Regions from separate parts of the Streptomyces sp. 4F14 genome, predicted to be linked through region 1. Evidence: riboswitches for the same ligand, from Rfam matches in the RefSeq annotation. Region 1 holds a riboswitch; each other region holds the start of a gene.
What was found. Region 1 has a riboswitch for cyclic di-AMP ahead of ACLZOT_RS36345 (transglycosylase SLT domain-containing protein). Riboswitches for the same ligand answer to the same signal wherever they lie in the genome.
Positions count from the first base shown of each region.

Region 2: it holds a riboswitch for cyclic di-AMP, as region 1 does, so the genes downstream of both, ACLZOT_RS25110 (M23 family metallopeptidase) here and ACLZOT_RS36345 (transglycosylase SLT domain-containing protein) in region 1, are expected to answer to the same signal.
Region 3: it holds a riboswitch for cyclic di-AMP, as region 1 does, so the genes downstream of both, ACLZOT_RS31285 (transglycosylase family protein) here and ACLZOT_RS36345 (transglycosylase SLT domain-containing protein) in region 1, are expected to answer to the same signal.

Region 1 is NZ_JBLRVY010000027.1:22,385-29,250, reverse strand. Features, by position in the region: gene ACLZOT_RS36360 (glycosyltransferase) at 1-421, opposite strand, end outside; gene ACLZOT_RS36355 (GNAT family N-acetyltransferase) at 471-1,559, opposite strand; gene ACLZOT_RS36350 (HAD family hydrolase) at 1,820-2,647, shown strand; gene ACLZOT_RS36345 (transglycosylase SLT domain-containing protein) at 2,703-3,164, opposite strand; cyclic di-AMP (ydaO/yuaA leader) riboswitch at 3,170-3,345, opposite strand; gene ACLZOT_RS36340 (polyprenyl synthetase family protein) at 3,808-4,818, shown strand; gene ACLZOT_RS36335 (LolA family protein) at 5,068-6,273, shown strand; gene ACLZOT_RS36330 (ATP-binding cassette domain-containing protein) at 6,324-6,866, shown strand, end outside.
Region 2 is NZ_JBLRVY010000014.1:242,389-249,254, forward strand. Features, by position in the region: gene ACLZOT_RS25090 (helix-turn-helix domain-containing protein) at 8-619, shown strand; gene ACLZOT_RS25095 (DUF6126 family protein) at 616-741, shown strand; gene ACLZOT_RS25100 (tyrosine-protein phosphatase) at 764-1,564, opposite strand; gene ACLZOT_RS25105 (alpha-galactosidase) at 1,768-3,849, shown strand; cyclic di-AMP (ydaO/yuaA leader) riboswitch at 4,090-4,287, shown strand; gene ACLZOT_RS25110 (M23 family metallopeptidase) at 4,290-5,303, shown strand; gene ACLZOT_RS25115 (Tat pathway signal sequence domain protein) at 5,415-6,866, shown strand, end outside.
Region 3 is NZ_JBLRVY010000021.1:32,324-39,189, forward strand. Features, by position in the region: gene ACLZOT_RS31275 (cytochrome P450 family protein) at 1-1,027, shown strand, start outside; gene ACLZOT_RS31280 (LysM peptidoglycan-binding domain-containing protein) at 1,177-2,229, shown strand; cyclic di-AMP (ydaO/yuaA leader) riboswitch at 2,452-2,610, shown strand; gene ACLZOT_RS31285 (transglycosylase family protein) at 2,615-3,319, shown strand; gene eno (phosphopyruvate hydratase) at 3,618-4,904, shown strand; gene ACLZOT_RS31295 (FtsB family cell division protein) at 5,017-5,493, shown strand; gene ACLZOT_RS31300 (DUF501 domain-containing protein) at 5,570-6,100, shown strand; gene ACLZOT_RS31305 (exopolyphosphatase) at 6,097-6,866, shown strand, end outside.

The DNA.
Region 1 (6,866 bases):
TGTCCACCACCACGATCTCGAACCGCGGATGGTCCTGCGCGAGCATCGAGTCGAGCGCGTGCACGAGCTTCCCGGTCCGCTCGCGGGTGGCGATGACGACCGTCGTGTACGGGGGCGGCTGGGCCGTTGTCCGGTCGCTGCTCCCCAACGGGCCGTCCTTGCCCATCTGTTCGGCCAGTTCCCGCAGCGTCGCCTTCGGGTCCGTCCCCTCCGGGACCTCCCCGAGCAACGTGCCGACCGGGCGGCCCTCCCGGCGGACCAGCACGAACACCGGCCCCGAGGTCACGGGCGGGCCGCCCGGGCCGGGTCTCAGGGCCGCGCCCTCGCCGGTCAGGTCCAACTCGCCGATCTGGACGGGCCGTACGGCGAGGAAGCGCCGTATCTCGGCTCGTACCTGGGATGTACGGGTCGTACGGGACATGAACCCCCCTGATGTCATGAACCCCTCGGCTGGAACCCCTCGGTACTGCTCACCCGGCGCCCCGCAGCCGCCCGGCGCTCTTCAGCGCCCGTGCGGCGGCGCTCGCGAGCCGTGGGCGCCCGCGCACGAAGTGGTGCGCCCGGCGCGAGGGTTCACGGCTCAGCCAGTAGAGCGCCGCCCCCGCACCCGGACGCGTCCACGCGCCCTCGTGCACCGGGATCTCCCCGGTCTTCAGCGCCTCCTTGTACTCGGCGGCCCCCCGCCCGAGGTCCAGCGTCGTGATGCCCTCGGCCGCCGCCGCCTCGGCCATCCGCAGATGCAGCACGAGCCCCGGCGAGAACTTCGCGAACTCCGTGTCGTACGAAGGGAACCAGCAGGCCAGGACGGTCGACGAGCGCAGCCCGAAGTGCGCGGCGACGGGCCGCTCCCCGGCGTACAGGACGGAGAGCGTGCCGGCGCACTCCGGCGTGCGCGTGTCGGCGAGGAGTGCGACCAGGCGCGTGATCCACTCCTGCGCGAACCGGTCGCGCCGGCCGGTACGGCGGTACTGCGCGGACTTCCACGCCATGAGGGCGCGCAGCGCGGCCGGGTCGCGTTCGTCGAACACGAACCTCAGCTCGCCGGCCTGGCGCCCGAGTCTGCGCTCCTTGGCGAGCGTCGTCCGCAGGAACTTCGGCGACTGGCCGCGCAGCACGGACTCGTAGGTGTCGTAGCCCTTCTCGACGTCGATGACGTAGGCCGCGTACTCGGCGGCGGCGTGCGGGACGAACAGGCCCTGGCCCGCCTCCAGGTTGTCGAACGCGAAGCTCGACAGTGCGCAGGCGCGCATCAACTCGCCTGTCTCCAGGCCGAGTCCGGGCGCCAGGACCGCCCCCTGGGCGTCCGACACGCCGTGCGCGAGGGCCTGGCCCATGCCGAGCGGGCCGCGCTCGTGGGGGAGGAACCCGACGGGTTCGCGCCCCTCGTACACCACCGCGACCCGCGTACGCGCCCGTACGCGCCCCACGGCCTCGACGAACTCCGGTTCCATGAACGGATTGCGCAAGGCTGGCGAGGCGGCCCGCAGGGCCCGCCACCGCTCACGCTCCCCCTCGCCCAACTCCTGCGCGCGCAGCACACGAATGCGCCCACTGTTCAACCTGACCCCCCGATCAAGTCCCCCCTGGACACATGGACCGTACCCCTCCAGACGGCACCGCGGTAGATAGCGGCCCATGCTGTTGCCAACCGGTGCAGTCTTCGCAGAAGCGTTGGCATCTCGATGGGGATTCGATGACGAAGGGGACCTTTTCGTCACCCCGCGCGGGTGCTCGTCGCGAAACCGGCCCTCCCGCGCGCGGGTGTGGCGAGAGAGGTCATCGGGCCTCCCGCGCGCGGTGCGGTCCGTATTCTCTGATCATGGCCGCACCCACCACCCCCGCTTCCGGCACGCGCGCGTACGCCCTCGTCGCCACCGACCTGGACGGCACGCTCCTGCGCGCCGACGACACCTTCTCCGACCGCTCGCTGAACGCCCTCCAGCGGGTCGTGGAGGCCGGCGCGCGGCACCTGGTGGTGACCGGCCGCCCGGCCCCCCGGGTGCGCCCCCTGCTGGAGATCCTGCGCGGCAGAGGGCTCGCCGTGTGCGGCCAGGGAGCGCAGGTGTACGACGCCAGCGAGGACCGCCTCCTGTGGTCGGTCACGCTGGACCGGGAACTCGCGGAGACCGCCCTCGGCAAGATCGAGGCGGAGGTCGGCCAGGTGTACGCCGCCGTCGACCAGGACGGTGTGGACGGGCTGACGCTGATCGAGCCGGGCTACCTGATGCCGCACCCGACGCTCCCCGCGCTGCGCGTGGGACGCCGCGAGGACCTGTGGTGCGAGCCGATCAGCAAGGTGCTGCTGCGTCACCCCGCGCTGACGGACGACGAGTTGGCGGCCACCGCGCGCGCGGCGGTCGGTTCGCTCGCCACGGTCACCATGTCGGGGCCCGGCACGGTCGAACTCCAGCCGAGCGGCGTCACCAAGGCCACGGGGCTCGCCCTGGCCGCCGAACGCCTCGGGATCGCCCCCGAGGACACGGTCGCCTTCGGGGACATGCCGAACGACATCCCGATGTTCGAGTGGTCCGCCTACGGGGTCGCGATGGCCAACGCGCACCCCGAACTCAAGGCGGTGGCCGACGAGGTGACGTCCTCGAACGAGGAGGACGGAGTGGCGACCGTTCTTGAACGGATGTTTCCGTAACGCGCTCCCTGTAGGAGCCCCGGTCCGAAACCGGGGCTCCTACAGGGGTGTTCGCTCAGTACGCGCCGAAGACGTTGTCGATCGACCCGTACACCGCCGCCGCGTAGTTGCACGCGGCGGTGATGTTCGCGACCGGGTCGTACGGGTCGTACGCCGTCCCGGCGACGTGGTACGCCTGGAAGGTCGGGTCGATGACCTGGAGCAGGCCCTTGGAGGGCGTGCCGGCGGCGGCGTTGGAGTCCCAGTCGTTGATGGCCCAGGGGTTGCCGGAGGACTCGCGGATGATGTTGCGGTAGATGCCGTCGTAGCTGCCCGGGATGCCCTTCTGGGCCATGATCGCGAGGGATTCGCGGATCCAGCCGTCCAGGGTGTTCGGGTAGCCGGCGACCGTGGACGACGAGGTGCCGGTGGCCGCGGAGGCACTGGTGGCGCCGACGATCGGGAGGGCGAGCAGGGCCGTGCCGGTGGCGGCGACGGCGAGGGCCCGGGCGAGACGCTTCTTGCGGACTGCAGGCATGGCGGTTTTCCTCTCCGGCGCCTGCGAGGTGAGCTGTCGGGTTCGGGCGGGGAGGTGCCCGGCCGGGCCACCGGGGACGGTGACACGGCTTCACCCCGAGCCGCGGCGGACGTGTCCGGCGCGGCGTACTACCTGGGTCCCCCGCTCCTGCCGTACGCGAGTGGTTCGTCGATGAGGTGGTGAAGGGCGGCGGCAGGATTAGGCGTCCGCCCGACCCGGCGGAACGTATGCGAGAGCACATGTCCGGAACAAGTGCCTGATTCACATCTCGCCCCTATTGACCTCCGGGTGAGGTGTATGGGGCGCTTGATCCTTTGCGACCGCCAAGGGTCAACTCGCCAACAGGGGCAAGGGGGAAGAGTGGTGGGGGAGGGGCGGGCGGAGGAAGTGCCCGTGACTCAACTCACGAAATAGCAATAACGGCAAAATGTGCACAAGGTATGAATGTCCGGAGATGATGTGCCTTATCGATCCATCGTCTGCATAACGGGCGTGATCCGATAGCGCCCGTGCTGTAACCGTGGGGGCTATCGGTGATCGAAACGTGACCGGATACGCTGACTTGAGTGATGGCAGCGACCTATCGACAAACCGTGTAATCGCCAACAGTCGCCCGTGGGCAACAGCAGACAGGAGATCCCTCGTGACCGTCGTCGGGCCGTTCGGGCTGAGCGTGCGGGACCAGGCGCTGGAAGCCGATGTCCAGGCAGGATTGGCGGCTGTCGAGGAAGGACTGCTCGAAGCCACCAAGAGCGAGGTCCCCTTCATCACGGAGGCGGCGCAGCACCTCGTGCGCGCGGGAGGCAAACGTTTCCGGCCACTCCTGGTGATGCTCGCCGCGCAGTTCGGCGACCCGTACGCGCCCGGTGTCGTGCCGTCCGCCGTGGGCGTCGAACTCACCCACCTCGCCACCCTCTACCACGACGACGTCATGGACGAGGCCGAGGTCCGGCGCGGGGTGGCCAGCGCCAACACCCGCTGGGGCAACTCCGTCGCCGTCCTCACGGGCGACTTCCTCTTCGCGCGCGCGTCCCAGATCCTCGCCGACCTCGGCCCCGAGGTCGTCCGCATCCAGGCCGAGGCGTTCGAACGGCTCGTCACCGGCCAGATCCTGGAGACCGCCGGGCCCACCGACGGCCGCGACCCCGTCGACCACTACCTCGACGTCCTCGCGGGCAAGACCGGCTCCCTCGTCGCCGTCTCCTGCCGCTTCGGAGCGATGACCTCCGGCGCCGACGAGACGGTCGTGGACGTCCTCACGCAGTACGGCGAACGCCTCGGCGTCGCCTTCCAGCTCGCCGACGACGTCCTCGACATCGCCTCCGACTCCCACGAGTCCGGCAAGACCCCCGGCACGGACCTGCGCGAGGGCATCCCCACGCTCCCCGTCCTGCGCCTGCGCGAGCGCGCCGCCCGCCTCGGTCTGGCCGAGGACGTCGCCCTGTGCGAACTCCTCGACTCCGACCTCACGGACGACGCCCGCCACACCGAGGCCCTCACCGCGCTGCGCGCCCACCCGGCCCTCGAACAGGCCCGCCGCGACACGGTCCGCTACGCGGAGGAGGCCCGCGCGGCGCTGTCCCCGCTCCCCGAGTGCGACGCGAAGCTGGCGCTGGTGGAGATGTGCGACGCGGTGGTGCACCGGGCGGGGTGAGCGGCGGCTCCCGACCCTCAGGTATGAGCTTCGGGACCCCTAGGGGAGTACGGGGTGCCGGTGTGGCGTGTCATACCCCAGGAGTACGTGGAGTTGGCTCTGCGGGGTGACGTCGCAGGCGGGTCCGGTTTGGTGTCATGGATGGCAGACGCAGGACCACGACTCACCGATTCGGGTGAGAATGGCGGTCAGGAGTGGGTTGCCCGGAGATGCCCACCGGCCGCCGCCGACGACGGAGGTAAGGCAGACATGGCACCGAACGCATCCGACGACCACGGAACCCCGACCGCCGAGGCCGACGCCGACGAGGCGAGGTCCCGTCGCCGCAGGGCGGCCGCGCGGTACGTCGTTCCGGCCACGGTCGTGGGCGTGGCCGCCGCCACCATCGGCCTCGGCCCGGCCCTCGCCGACTCCGGTGACCCCGACCTCCCCCAGATCACCGCCCAGCAGCTCCTGGACAAGGTCGCCGCGTCGGACGTCCAGCAGCTCTCCGGCACGGTGAAGATCACGACCGACCTGGGCCTCCCCGACCTCGGCGGCCTGGAGAGCAGCTTCCTCTCCGGCGCGACCCAGTCCTCCGACACCTCCTCGGCCGACCCCTCCACCAAGCTGATGGAGCTGGCCGCGGGCACGCACACGCTGCGCGTCGCGGCCGACGGCCCCGAGAAGCAGAAACTCTCCCTGCTGGAGAACGCGGCGGAGTACAGCCTGATCCACAACGGCAAGGACGTCTGGGGCTACGACAGCAAGTCGAACGAGGTCCACCACTCGACGCTCTCCGAGGCGGCCCGCAAGGACTCCCCGGCCCCGGCGACCCCGAAGGACCTCACGGAAGAGACCCTGAAGGCGATAGACCCGACGACGTCCGTGAAGGTCGACGGCACGGTCCACGTCGCGGGCCGCGACGCCTACAAGCTCCTCGTCACCCCCAAGCAGTCCGGTTCGACGGTCGGCGCGATCAGCATCGCCGTGGACGCGAAGACCGGCCTCCCCCTCAAGTTCACGCTCACCCCCAGGAGCGGCGGCGCGGCCGTGATCGACGCCGGCTTCACCCAGGTCAGCTTCGCCAAGCCGGCCGCCTCGACCTTCGACTTCACCGCCCCCAAAGGCGCGAAGGTCACCGAGGGCGACACGATCCACGGCGACGAGGACAAGGCCGCGCCCGACGTCCTAGGCGAGGACCTCACGGGCCTGAACGTCCTGGGCAAGGGCTGGACGTCCATCGCCACGTACGACACGGGCACGGGGACGGGCGCCCCCTCCTCCGAGGACCTCCCCGACGCCGGCGCCCTCGGCGGCTTCCTCGACTCCTTCGGCGACAAGGTCTCCGGCGACTTCGGCAAGGGCACGGTCTTCTCCACCCGCCTGGTCAACGCCCTGGTCACCGACAACGGCAAGGTCTACGTCGGCGCGGTCACCAAGGACGCCCTGGTGAAGGCGGCCGAGGGCAACTAAGTACGGTTACAGGGACACGACCACAGGGTCGTCACGGGATCGGGGGAACCATGCCACAGCCGCCCACACCGGAGCCGGACCCGAAGCCCGGCCCGGCTCCGGAGCGGGCGGCGACCGCGGGGCCGGAACCGGAGACGGGGGAGAGGCCGGCCACGAACCCGCGCCCCACACCCCCGGCCCACCCCGCCCCCGCCCCCGACGACGCGGTCATCCACACTCACGCCCTCACCAAGCGCTTCCGCGGCGGCCAGCTCGCCGTCGACTCCCTCGACCTGACCGTCCCCCGGGGCAGCGTCTTCGGGTTCCTCGGTCCGAACGGCTCCGGGAAGACGACGACGATCAGGATGCTGATGGGCCTGATCGAACCGACGTCGGGCACCGCGAAGGTTCTGGGCAGGCCGATGCCGGGGGCGGGCCGCAGGGTCCTCCCGGAGGTGGGCGCGCTGATCGAGGGCCCCGCGCTGTACGGCTTCCTGTCGGGCCGGGACAACCTCGTCCGGTACGACGCGGCGGACCCGACGGCCGACCCGCGCACCCGGGCCCACCGCGTCGCGTCGGCGCTGGAGCGGGTCGGCCTGACCGCGGCGGCCGGC
Region 2 (6,866 bases), on a different contig from region 1:
TGGAGGCATGAGCACTCCGGATGCCGAGCCGACCACGGCCCTCCCGGCGATGGCCCCGCACCTGCGTGCGCTCAGGCGCCGCGCCTCCCTCACGCTGGAGGCCGCCGCCCGGTCCGCCGGACTCTCGCCCGCCTACCTCTCCCGGCTGGAGACGGGCCAGCGCCAGCCCTCGCTGCCGATGCTGCTCGCGCTCGCCCGGGTCTACGGTACGACGGTCTCCGAGCTCCTCGGCGAGACGTCCGCCGTACGGGACGCGGTCGTGCGCGCCGGGGACATGGAGCCGACGGAGGCGGGCGGCTGGACCTACGTCCAGGCCGGGGCCGCCGGGCGCGGGATGCAGGCCCTGCGGGTGCGGGTGCCGCACGGGGCGCAGGGCGACATCGTGCGCGTGCACCCCGGCGAGGAGTGGCTGTACGTCCTCAAGGGGCGGCTGCGGCTGACCCTCGGCGACTCCACGCACCTCCTCGACCCCGGGGACAGCGCGCACTTCGACTCGCTGACCCCGCACCGCATCGCCGCGCGCGACGTCTCCGGCGTCGACCTCCTGTTCGTCCACACCCTGCTGCAGAGCCCCACGGCCACCCTGTGCCTGGGCCCCAACCCTGGAGACACGCCATGAGCGACAACCGTGAGGAAGGCCTCCCGCGCGCCCTGTGGATCAGGCTGCTGGTCTACGTCGTCGGCGGGCACGTCCTGGCGCTGTTCATCTGGTTCCTGTTCGAGGCGGGGTCCCGGCAGTAGCCGGCGCCGGGTTGGGGCGCGCTCACTCCAGGAAGCGATCCTTCAGGCGGGCCCGCAGCTGCGGCGTCACCCCGAGGCCCTGCTCCAGATACGCCTCCATCGACCCCCACTGCTCCTCCATCGCGTCGAACCCCGCCTGGAGGTACTCCGCGCGGGCCTCGAACAGGGGGCTGAGCAGGGCGGTGATCTCGGGGTCGCGCGCGGGGGGCGTGGAGCCGTCCGTCCGGCGCAGCTGGTAGCGGCGGTGGGTCGCGTTGGACTCCAGGTAGTCCGCGACGATCGCGTCCCGCTCGACGTCCAGCGCGAGGAGCGTCACGGCTATGGACAGGCCGGCGCGGTCCTTGCCGGCCGCGCAGTGCATCAGCGCGGGCGCGCTGTCGTCGGCGAGGGCGGCCAGCACCTGGGAGTGCTCGGGCGTCCGCACCTTGACGATCGTCCGGTACGAGGCGATCATCCGCCCGGCCGCCCTGTCCCCGCCGAGGATCTCCCGCAACTCCTCGATGCGGCCGTCGCGGACCATCGTCCAGAACTCCGCGCCGTCCGCCGGGTCCGACAGCGGCAGGTTCACGTTCCGCGTGCCCGGCAGTTCGATGTCCGGGCCCTCCAGCTTGTGGTCCGCCGCGTTGCGGAAGTCGAAGACCGTGTGCAGCCCCAGCGAGGCCAGGAAAGCGGCGTCCTCCTCGGTCGCGTGCGCCAGGTGGCCGCTGCGGTACAGCACGCCATGGCGCACCCGGCGCCCGTCGGTCGTCGGCAGGCCGCCCACATCACGGAAATTGCGGACGCCTGCCAGCTCGGGTTCGGTCGAGGGGATCTGCTGCGTCACGGGGTCTCCCTCCCAGTCGGCCCCTACCCGGCGCGGCTCAGAAATGGCCGGTGGGACACGCTGTCGACGATACGACATGGGGGTGACGGCCCATGAGTTGTCCACAGGCGTTGCAGGTGGCCCCCAGGACCCCCGATGATGTTGCTGTCTGGTCGTACGTGTTCGTATGTGTTTTAAATGATTTTCGATCGTGTGAGGGTCTGATGCTGGAAACCGCTGAGAACGGGCGTACGTGGCTCCTGTCGGGCCCGACGAGCAGTTACGCCCTCCACCTCACGGAGGGCGGCGAGCTGCTGCACCTCCACTGGGGACCGGCGATCACCCTCGCCGACGCCGAGGCGCTGGCCGCCGTGCCGCTGCCGCACGGATCGTCCTTCGAGTCCGCCCTCGACGGCCGCGAGGAGTACCCCGTCGAGGGCGGCCCCCGCTTCACCCGCCCCGCGCTCTCCGTACGCACCCCCGCGCGCCGGGGCACCGAGTGGGCCTTCGAGGCGTACGAGGCGTACGAGGCGGACGGCGCCGCACTGCGGCTCGCGTTCCGGGACGGCGGACTGACCGTCGCCCTGCACTACCGGATGCGCGGGGACGTCGTCGAGCGCTGGGCCGTCCTCGGCAACGACGGAGACGAACCTCTGGAGCTGCTGCGCGCCGACTCCGCGACCTGGACCCTCCCGCACCGCGAGGACTGGCGCCTCTCCCAGCTCCACGGCCGCTGGGCCGCCGAGTCCCGCCTCACGCGGACGCGGCTCACCTACGGCGAGAAGGTCATCGGCAGCCGCCGGGGCCACACCGGGCACCCGCACCTGCCCTGGGTCGCCCTCGACACCGACGCCACCGAGGAGCGCGGCGAGGTCTTCACCGCCGCCCTCGGCTGGTCCGGCTCCTGGCGGATCGCCGTCGCGCAGCTCCCCGACGCGCGCGTGCAGATCACCGGCGGCGCCGGGCACGACGACTCGGGCCTGCTCCTCCTCGCCGACGGAGACTCCTTCACCACGCCCGTCTTCGCGGCCCTGTGGTCCGACGGAGGCTTCGGCGGCGCCAGCCGCGCCTGGCACGCCTACCAGCGCGAGCACGTGATCCCGGACGCCGGCCAGGACCGCCCGGTGCTGTTCAACTCCTGGGAGGCGACCACCTTCGACATCTCCGAGGAGCAGCAGCTCGTCCTCGCGCGCAAGGCGGCCGACATCGGTGTCGAGCTGTTCGTCGTCGACGACGGCTGGTTCGGCGAGCGCGTCAGCGACCGCGCGGGCCTCGGCGACTGGACGCCCAACCCGGACCGCTTCCCGCAGGGCCTCAAACCGCTCGCCGACCAAGTGCACGGCCTCGGCATGCAGTTCGGCATCTGGGTCGAGCCCGAGATGGTCAACCCGGACAGCGACCTCTACCGCGCGCACCCCGACTGGGTGCAGTTCCAGGAGGGCCGCACGCGCACGGAGTTCCGCAACCAGCTGATGCTGAACCTCGCGCGCGAGGACGTCCAGGAGTACCTGTGGGAGCGGCTCGACACGCTCCTGTCCAGCGCCCCCGTCGACTACGTGAAGTGGGACTTCAACCGCTGCTTCACCGACGCCGGCTGGCCCGGCGACCCCTACCCGCAGCGCCTGTGGGTCGACCACGTGCGCGCGCTGTACGGGCTCCTGGACCGGCTGCGCGCCAAGCACCCCGGCGTCGCCTTCGAGTCCTGCTCGGGCGGCGGCGGCCGGATCGACCTCGGCATCCTCAGCCGCACCGACCAGGTGTGGACCTCCGACAACACCGACCCGCTGGACCGGCTCGCCATCCAGCACGGCTTCAGCCAGATCCACCCCGCGCGCGTGATGGCCGCCTGGGTCACCGACAGCCCCAACACCCAGCTCAACCACCGGGTCAGCTCGCTGAAGTTCCGGTTCGTCAGCTCCTTCGCCGGGGTCCTCGGGGTCGGCGGGGACCTCTCGGAGTGGACCGACGCCGAACTCGCTGAGGCGCGCGAGTGGGTGGAGCTCTACAAGGAGATCCGCCCCGTCGTCCAGCAGGGCGACCTGTACCGGCTGCGCGCCCCCGAGGGCGGCCTCAGCGCCGTGCAGTACGTGCGCGGGGACGAGGCGGTCGTGCTCGCCTGGCTGCAGGCCCAGCACTACGGGGAGACCGTCCCGGCGGTGCGGCTGCGCGGGCTCGACGCGACGGCGTCGTACGAATGCCTCGAAACCGGTGAAATCCATCGAGGTGCGGTATTGCTGCACCACGGGCTGCGGACCGGGCTCAGTGGTGACCTGGATGCGGCGGTATTCCGGCTGCGCCGTATCTGAGGTTTCTGTCCGAATTGGGAAACCTGTGAATCGGGCGCGTGAGCAGGGTCATATTTCTGGCCCTGCGTCACGCGTCATGTGCACGTAATAGCCCGGATTTTCAAGGGGATTCAGGGGTTCGGGCGGGTTTTCGCGCGGTGTGCCGGGACGGTCGAAACACGCCGTGAATCGACAGGAAAAAGATTCATATACAACTTCTGCTTGTCCCCGTGCGTCCGCGTCGCCTACGTTCATCACCAATCCGGGCGGACGCCGAATCCTGCCGCAGCCCGGAGCCGAAGACACCCACCAGGAAAACGGCAGGAGCGGGGGACCCACAGGCAGTTCCGTCTGGTCCGGTCTTCCGGAGCAGGCTTGGGGTAAAGCCGTGCCCAGTGCACGGCCGGACATCTCCTGTCCGCACCCGACAGCTCACCTCGCAGGCGCAGGAGAGGATTTCCATGCCCGCCAGGGGTAAGCACCGCCGCCCGAAGCCGCCTCGTTTCTCCCGGTCGCTCGCCGTGGCCGGAACGGGTGGCGCGGCGCTCGCACTTCCGCTCATCGGGGCCACCGGGGCACACGCGGAGACCGCGTCCTCAGTGTCCTCGGCGGGTACCTCCACCGCCGCCGCCACGGCGCCGGTCCCGGGGACGACCGTCCAGGCCGTGCCGGTCGCGCGCACCGCCTCGGCCACGACGCCGGCCACCACCCGCAAGACGACCACCTACACCGTCCGCTCCGGCGACTACCTCTCGAAGATCGCCGAGGAGCAGAACGTCACCGGCGGCTGGCAGCGCATCTACGAGGACAACCGGGACGCCGTCGGCTCCGACCCCTCGCTGATCCACCCCGGCCTGCGGCTCTCGCTCGGCGCGAAGGCGGCGCGGGCGGAGAGCCGGGCGAACACGGACACGCAGTCCTCGCAGCGGTCGTCGCAGAAGTCCCAGGGCTCCTCGGGCTCTTCGGACTCCTCGTCCTCGGCCTCGTCGTCTTCTTCGTCCTCGTCGAAGAAGTCCTCCGGCTCGTCGTCCTCCTCGAAGGCCACCACAGAGAGCGCCTCGTCCTCCTCCGGCTTCACCGCGCCCGTCCGGGGTGCGATCGTCGGCACGGGCTACCGCGTCTCCGGCAGCATGTGGTCCAGCGGCTACCACACGGGCGTCGACTTCGTCGTCCCGAGCGGTACGACCCTGCGGGCCGTCGGCGCCGGCACGGTCGTCTCGGCGGGCTGGGGCGGGGCGTACGGCAACCAGGTCGTCATCAAGCTCGCGGACGGCTACTACGCGCAGTACGCGCACCTCTCGGCGCTCAACGTCTCGGCCGGCCAGAGCGTCAGCGCGGGCCAGCAGATCGGCTACTCCGGCTCCACGGGCAACGTGACCGGGCCGCACCTGCACTTCGAGATACGGACCACGCCCGACTACGGCTCGGACGTCGACCCGCTCGCGTACCTGCGCTCGCACGGGGTCTCCGTCTGATCTTGCGCGATCATGATCGTTCTGTTGCGGTCATGTGGCATACGTCGACAGCCGGGAAAGCGCGGGGACAGAGTGATCTCCATCCCCTGAAAGCGCTTTCCCGGAGGTCCCGTGTCCGGCGTCAACCGACGTACCGTCATCAAGAGCGCCGCCGTCGCGGCCGCCGCCACCTCGTTCACCTGGCCCCTGTCCCGCCCGGCGGCAGCCGCCACCGGCACGGACACCGCCACCGAGCTGCACTGGCTGGAGGGCACCCCCGACGCCCACCCCGGCACCACCTGGGGCGTCCCCTGGGCGCGCGGAACGCACAGAACCGGACAGCCGCTCAGGCTCACCACCGCCGACGGCACCGACGTCCCCGTCCAGTCCTGGCCCACCGCCTACTGGCCCGACGGCTCGGTCAAGTGGACGGCCCACGCCATCGCCCCCGACGCCCCCAGAGCCGACCGCTACCTCCTCGGCACCGGCACCCCGGCCGCCCCGGAACACCGGGTGACGGTCCGGCGCGCGAAGGGCGGCGTCGAGGTCTCGACCGGCGTCCTGACGGCCCGCTTCGCGGAGAAGGGCGCCGACACCGTCGTACGGAGCCTGAGGCGCGGCGGGGTCGAGGTCGCGCGGGACGGGCGGCTCGTCGCGCTGCGGCAGGGGAGTGTGCGCGACGGGGCCGATGTGGAGGCGTTCGCCGGGCGGGTGGAGAAGGTGGAGGTCGAGCAGGACGGGCCCGTGCGGGCCGTCGTACGGGTCGAGGGGCGGCACCGGCACGACAAGCGCGGGTGGCTGCCGTTCGTGCTGCGGTTCGCGTTCTCGGCGGGCGCTGAGTCCTTCCGGCTCGTGCACACCTTCGTCTGGGACGGTGAGCAGGAACCCGGCCGCGACCAGGGCGACTTCCTGCGCGGGCTCGGCGTCCGCTTCACGGTCCCGCTGCGCGACCAGGCGTACGACCGGCACATCCGCTTCGCCGACTCCGGCGGCGGCCTCTTCGCCGAGGCCGTCCAGGGGATCACCGGCCTGCGCCGCGACCCGGGCGCGGCGGTCCGGGCCGCGCAGATCGCCGGGGAGAAGCTCCCCGACCCCGCGACCTGGGACACACGCGTCGCGAGCCGCCTCGCCTACATCCCCCAGTGGGGCGACTACACGCTGTCCCAACCCACCGCCGACGGCTACCAGATCCGCAAGCGCACCAAGCCCGGCCACGGCTGGATCCCGGCCGCCGCCGGTCAACGGGCCGCCGGCTTCGGGTACGTCGGCGGCGCGGGCGGCGGACTCGCCTTCGGCGTACGGGACTTCTGGCAGCGCCACCCCACCCAGCTCGACGTACGCGGCGCCGCGACCAGCGCCGCCGAGGTCACCCTCTGGCTCTACTCCCCGGAGGCCCAGCCCCTCGATCTGCGCTTCTACCACGACGGGTTGGGCCAGGACACCTACGACAAACAGTCGGACGGTGGCCTGGAGATCACCTACGAGGACTACGAACCCGGCTTCGGCACGCCCTACGGCATCGCCCGGACCAGTGAACTCACCTTCTGGGCCGTGGAGAAGACACCGGACGCCCCTCGGCTCGCC
Region 3 (6,866 bases), on a different contig from region 1:
GGGCAAGACCGGTATCCCGGGGGAGCGCAAGGCGGAGCTGATGACGCATCTGCTGAACATCGACCCGCCGGACCACACGAGGCTGCGGCGGCTCGTCAGCAAGGCGTTCACCCCGCGCCGGGTCGCCGAATTCGCGCCCCGCGTACAGGAGTTGACGGACCAGCTCATCGACCGTTTCGCGGCGAAGGGCGAGGCCGACCTCATCCACGACTTCGCCTTCCCCCTCCCGATCCACGCCATCTGTGACCTGCTCGGCGTACCCCGCGAGGACCAGGACGACTTCCGGGACTGGGCCGGGATGATGATCCGGCACGGCGGCGGCCCGAGGGGCGGTGTCGCGCGGTCCGTCAAGAAGATGCGCGCCTATCTCCTCGACCTCATCCACCGCAAACGCGGCGACCTCGGCGACGACCTCATCTCCGGCCTGATCCGCGCCTCGGACCACGGCGAGCACCTCACGGAGAACGAGGCCGCGGCGATGGCGTTCATCCTCCTGTTCGCCGGCTTCGAGACGACCGTCAACCTGATCGGCAACGGCACCCTCGCCCTCCTCACCCACCCCGACCAGCGGGCCCTCCTCCAGAAGTCCATCAGCGCGGGCGAGACCGATCTCCTCGAAACCGGAGTTGAAGAGCTCCTCCGCTTCGACGGCCCCGTCGAGCTGGCGACTTGGCGGTTCGCGACCGAGCAACTCACCCTCGGTGACCAGCGGATCGCCCCCGGCGACCCGGTCCTCGTCGTCCTCGCCGCGGCCGACCGCGACCCGGCCCGTTTCGAGCACCCCGACACCCTGGACCTCGCCCGCCGCGACAACCAGCATCTGGGCTACGGACACGGCATCCACTACTGCCTCGGCGCCCCCCTCGCCCGCCTGGAGGGGCAGACCGCGCTGGCGACACTTCTCACACGCCTGCCGGACCTTCAACTCGCGGTGAGCCCCGAGGAGTTGAGATGGCGCGGCGGCCTCATCATGCGTGGCCTGCGGACTTTGCCGGTCGCCTTCACCCCGGCACCCCCGCCCCGGTGACCCGGCGCAAACATGACACGCCCTCAACTCCGTGATCTTCACGTGATCTGCGCGGCATGAACTTGTGACAGGTGATCGTATGCCGATACGTTCACAAGCCGGAGCGGCCCAGCCACTCCCGCCCCCACTGCCGTGAGAAAGGTGCCCGCATGCTCTCCGGGAACGGCCGTCACCGTCGCCCCCGCCAGGCCCCGGCCCTGCTCGTCGCCGCCGGAGTGACCGGCTCCGCGATCGCCATCCCGCTGCTCGGTGCGAGCGGCGCGAGCGCCGCCGGCAACCCGGCCGGGGTCGAGGGGACCACGGTCTGGGACAAGGTGGCCGACTGCGAGACGGACAGCGCCTGGGACGAGAACACCGGCTCGGGCCAGTTCGGCGGACTGCACATCAAGCTCGACGACTGGAAGAAGTACGGCGGCCTCACCTACGCCGAACGCCCCGACCTCGCCGGCCGCGCCGAGCAGATCGAGGTCGGCAAGCGGATCCTCGCCGACCAGGGCCCCGGCTTCTGGCCCGTCTGCGCGCTCACGGCGGGCCTGACGAAGGACAACGGCGCGGCGGCGACGGACACGACCCCGAGCCCGAGCCCCAGCACGGGTACGGGTTCGACCGGTACGTCCGGCTCGTCCGGAACGTCGGATCCGTCCAAGGAGCCGAGCCCGACGCCCGGTTCGGGCACCTCCGGCGACACGGGCACGGCCGCCAAGCCGACCCCGACCCCCACGCCCACCCCGACGCCGACCCCCACCCCGTCGTCGTCGGCCCCCTCCGAGGAGACCGGCACCTCCGCCGAGGCGGGCAGGTCCAACGGCTCCGGCCGCGTCGTACCGGACGCCCCACAGGTTCCGGACGGCAAGCCCACAGAACCGTCAAGCGGTGACAAGTCGGACAACCCGGTGCAGGGTCCCGGCTCTTGGAGCCTCGTCGACACGGGCGTCGGCGCGGCCGTGGGCGCCTCCCCGCTCTCCGTCCCCGCCCCGAAGAGCGCGTCGACCCTCTCGACCGCCGGCACCGGCAAGCACCGCGGGCTGAGCGCGGACGAGCCCCAGTCGTACACCGTCCGGGTCGGGGACACGCTCAGCTCCATCGCCGACTCCCTTGAGCTTGACGGCGGATGGCGTGCCCTCTACGCCGCGAACGAGGGCCTCATCGGGGCCGACCCGAGCGCCATCGTCCCCGGTCAGACCCTGTCTCTCGGCGACTGAGCCGACGTACGGCAAAGGCGTAAAAGCGGGCGGAACCACGGCAGTTCGGCGTCCCGGTTGGCGTCTAATGTCCGGGTTTGGCGAAAGTGTGGGATGAGTCTCAGAAGCCCTGATCGTCTTTGAAAATCCGCTGAGCGCATGTCTACGGTCGTGACCGCTCGGCAACCCGAGCCCCGGCTGCCGCAACGCCGAATCCTGCCAGCGGCCGTCCGGGAACAGTCGTCGCGTCAAGCGCCGTAGGCAGGAGCGGGGGACCCAAGGTAAGTGCTGGGAACGGTGGTTGACGCCGGACCCGGCTAGGGGTGAAGTCGCGGGAGCGACAGGGCAACTCAACCGGCCCTAACCCGACAGCTCACCTCGCAGGCGTCGGTGAGGGGATCGATCCATGCTGTTTTCCGGCAAGGGCAAGCACCGCCGCCCGTCCAAGGCCACTCGTGTCGTCGCGCTTGCCGGTGTCACCGGTGTCGCCGTCGCCGCCCCCCTGATGGCCGCGGGCAGCGCTTCCGCCGCCACCGCCTCCGAGTGGGACGCCGTCGCGCAGTGCGAGTCCGGCGGCAACTGGGCCATCAACACCGGCAACGGGTACTACGGCGGCGTCCAGTTCTCCGCCTCCACCTGGGCCGCGTACGGCGGTACCGCGTACGCCCCGACCGCGAACCTGGCCACCAAGTCCCAGCAGATCGAGATAGCCGAGAAGGTCCTCGCGGGTCAGGGCAAGGGCGCCTGGCCGAGCTGTGGCGTGGGCCTGTCGGGCGCCAGCTACAACGGCGGCTCCTCCTCCAACTCGGGCTCCTCGTCGAGCGGTTCGAGCAGCAGCCGTACGGAGTCGAACTCCTCCTCCCGCTCCACCGAGCGCCCGGCCGCCCCCAAGAGCACCACCCCCAAGGCGTCCAAGACCGTCACCACCCCGACCGGCCAGAAGGTCAAGAAGGGCGACGGCGAGTACAAGGTCGTCAAGGGCGACACCCTCAGCTCCATCGCGGCCAAGCACAAGGTCGCCGGCGGCTGGCAGAAGCTGTTCCAGCTCAACAAGGACATCGTCCAGGACGCCGACCTCATCTACCCCGGTCAGCAGCTCCACCTGAAGTAGACACCTGAACCACAGGCCGCTCACATCCGTGGACCTCACAGTGAAGACGCCGTGAGGGTCACCCCCCGTCCCTCACGGGCCCCCGCTCCGGTGCGTGTTCCCCCGTACGCACCGGAGCGGGTTTTTCTTTGCCCCCCGTCCTCCCAGCTGTCACCCCCTCTTTGTTCCGAGTATGAACAATGAGTACGGTCGGTTCTGTCCCACGGGGCGAGCGGTCGGCTGGCCGAAGCCCCGGAGCCGGTTAGGCTCGTCCTCGCAGCGCCCACGAGGTCTGCGTACCCGCGTCACACTGAAGGAGATGCTCGTGCCGTCCATCGACGTCGTCGTAGCCCGGGAAATCCTCGACTCGCGAGGCAACCCCACCGTCGAGGTCGAGGTCGGCCTCGACGACGGCAGCACGGGTCGTGCCGCCGTCCCGTCCGGCGCCTCCACCGGTGCCTTCGAGGCCATCGAGCTGCGCGACGGTGACCCCAACCGCTACCAGGGCAAGGGTGTCGAGAAGGCCGTCCTCGCCGTCATCGAGCAGATCGGCCCGGAGCTCGTCGGCTACGACGCGACCGAGCAGCGCCTGATCGACCAGGCCATGTTCGACCTGGACGCCACCGACAACAAGGGCTCGCTGGGCGCGAACGCCATCCTCGGCGTCTCCCTCGCCGTCGCGCACGCCGCCTCCGAGGCGTCCGACCTGCCGCTCTTCCGCTACCTCGGCGGCCCGAACGCGCACCTCCTGCCGGTGCCGATGATGAACATCCTGAACGGCGGCTCGCACGCCGACTCCAACGTGGACATCCAGGAGTTCATGATCGCGCCCATCGGCGCCGAGTCCTTCTCCGAGGCCCTGCGCTGGGGCACCGAGGTCTACCACACCCTCAAGAAGGTGCTGAAGACCAAGGGCCTGTCCACCGGCCTCGGCGACGAGGGCGGCTTCGCGCCGAACCTCGGCTCCAACCGCGAGGCCCTCGACCTCATCCTCGAAGCGGTCAAGCAGGCCGGGTACGTCCCCGGTGAGCAGATCGCCCTCGCGCTCGACGTCGCCGCCTCCGAGTTCTACAAGGACGGCAAGTACCTCTTCGAGGGCAAGGAGCGCTCCGCCGCCGAGATGACGGAGTACTACGAGGAGCTGGTCGCCGCCTACCCGCTCGTCTCCATCGAGGACCCGCTCTTCGAGGACGACTGGGCCGGCTGGAAGGTCCTCACCGACCGCCTCGGCGACAAGGTCCAGATCGTCGGCGACGACCTCTTCGTCACCAACCCCGAGCGCCTCGCCCGCGGCATCGAGGACGGCGCCGCCAACGCGCTCCTCGTCAAGGTCAACCAGATCGGCTCCCTCACGGAGACCCTGGACGCCGTCGAGCTGGCCCAGCGCAACGGCTTCAAGTGCATGATGTCCCACCGCTCCGGCGAGACCGAGGACGTCACGATCGCCGACCTCGCCGTCGCCACCAACTGCGGCCAGATCAAGACCGGCGCCCCGGCCCGCTCCGAGCGCGTCGCCAAGTACAACCAGCTCCTGCGCATCGAGGAGATCCTCGACGACGCGGCGGTGTACGCCGGTCGTAGCGCCTTCCCGCGCTTCAAGGGCTGAAACACCCTTAGGGACGCTGCTTAGAAGGGCGTCGCTCGTACGTCCCCGTACCCGGTCCCGTACCGTGTGCGGGGACGTACGCACGTATGAACGGGAACGGGAGGCGCGGCGCATGGCCGTCAAGGACAAGGACCGGTTCTCCACCGCGACCAGACTCCGCGCCCTCGGCGAGCAGACCGCCGCCCGCGTCTACCGCTCCCAGACGAAACGCCAGCAGCGCCGCTCCCGCCTCACCGGCCGCGCCGCCCTCCTCGCCCTCGTCCTGTGCACCCTCGTCGTCGCCCTCGCCTACCCGATGCGCCAGTACGTCTCCCAGCGCGCCGAGATCGCCGACCTGGAACGCGAGCAGGAACAGGCCCGCCAGAAGGTCGAGCAACTCCGCGACCTCAAGGCCCGCTGGCAGGACGACGCCTACGCCGAGCAGCAGATCCGGCTGCGGCTCCACTACGTCCTGCCCGGGGAGACCGGGTACGTCGTCGTCGACCCGGACGCCGCGAAGCAGGCCCGCGTCGACGCGGGCGCGGCCGACCGGCCCTGGTACGCGAACGTCTGGGACGGCGTCGACAAGGCGGACGCGGTCGGCAGGTGAGGCCGGGGGCGGCGTACCCCGATACTGGACGCGCCCGCCTGACCTCTTACCGACAGCAGAGAGACTCCCGTACGACATGCAAACGCCTCCCCCGACCACCGAGCGCACCGAGCCGACCGACGCGGACGTCGAGGCGTTCCGGCAGCAGCTGGGCCGCCCCCCGCGGGGCCTGCGCGCCATCGCCCACCGCTGCCCCTGCGGCCAGCCGGACGTCGTCGAGACGGCCCCCCGCCTTCCCGACGGCACCCCTTTCCCCACGCTGTACTACCTGACGTGCCCCAAGGCGAACTCCGCCATCGGCACGCTGGAGGCGAACGGTGTGATGAAGGAGATGACCGAGCGCCTCGGCCGGGACCCCGAGCTGGCGGCGGCGTACCGGGCCGCGCACGAGGACTACGTCCGGCGCCGGGACGAGATCGAGGTGCTGGCCGGGTTCCCGAGCGCCGGCGGCATGCCGGACCGGGTGAAGTGCCTGCACGTCCTGGTCGCGCACTCGCTCGCCGCGGGCCCCGGCGTGAACCCCCTCGGCGACGAGGCGCTCGCGATGCTGCCGGAGTGGTGGGGCAAGGGCGCCTGCGTGACGCTCGTCGAGGGGGACGCCCGGTGACCCGCGTCGCCGCCGTCGACTGCGGCACCAACTCCATCCGCCTGCTCGTCGCCGACGTCACCCCCGGGACCGGTGAACTCGTCGACCTGGACCGCCGGATGACCATCGTGCGGCTCGGCCAGGGCGTCGACCGTACCGGGCGGCTCGCGCCGGAGGCGCTGGAGCGGACCTTCGCGGCCTGCCGGGAGTACGCGGCGGTCATCAAGGAACTCGGCGCCGAGAAGGTCAGGTTCGTCGCCACCTCCGCCTCGCGGGACGCCGAGAACCGGGACGAGTTCGTACGGGGCGTCCTCGACATCCTCGGCGTCGAGCCGGAGGTCGTCAGCGGGGACCAGGAGGCGACGTTCTCCTTCGTCGGCGCCACCCGGGAACTGACCGCGCGGCCCGACCTCGCGACGCCCTACCTGGTCGTCGACATCGGCGGCGGCTCCACGGAGTTCGTCGTCGGCGACACCGACGTCCGCGCCGCACGCTCCGTCGACGTCGGCTGCGTACGGATGACCGAGCGCCACCTCGTCCACGAGGGCACCGTCACCGACCCGCCCACCGAGGCGCAGATCGCGGCGATGCGGGCGGACATCGAGGCCGCCCTCGACCTCGCGGAGCGGTCGGTGCCGCTGCGGGAGGCCCGGACGCTGGTCGGCCTCGCGGGCTCGGTCACGACGCTCTCGGCGATCGCCCAGGACCTGCCCGCGTACGACTCCGCTCGGATCCACCACTCGCGGATCCCCTACGCGAAGGTCCGCGAGCTGACCGAGTGGCTCCT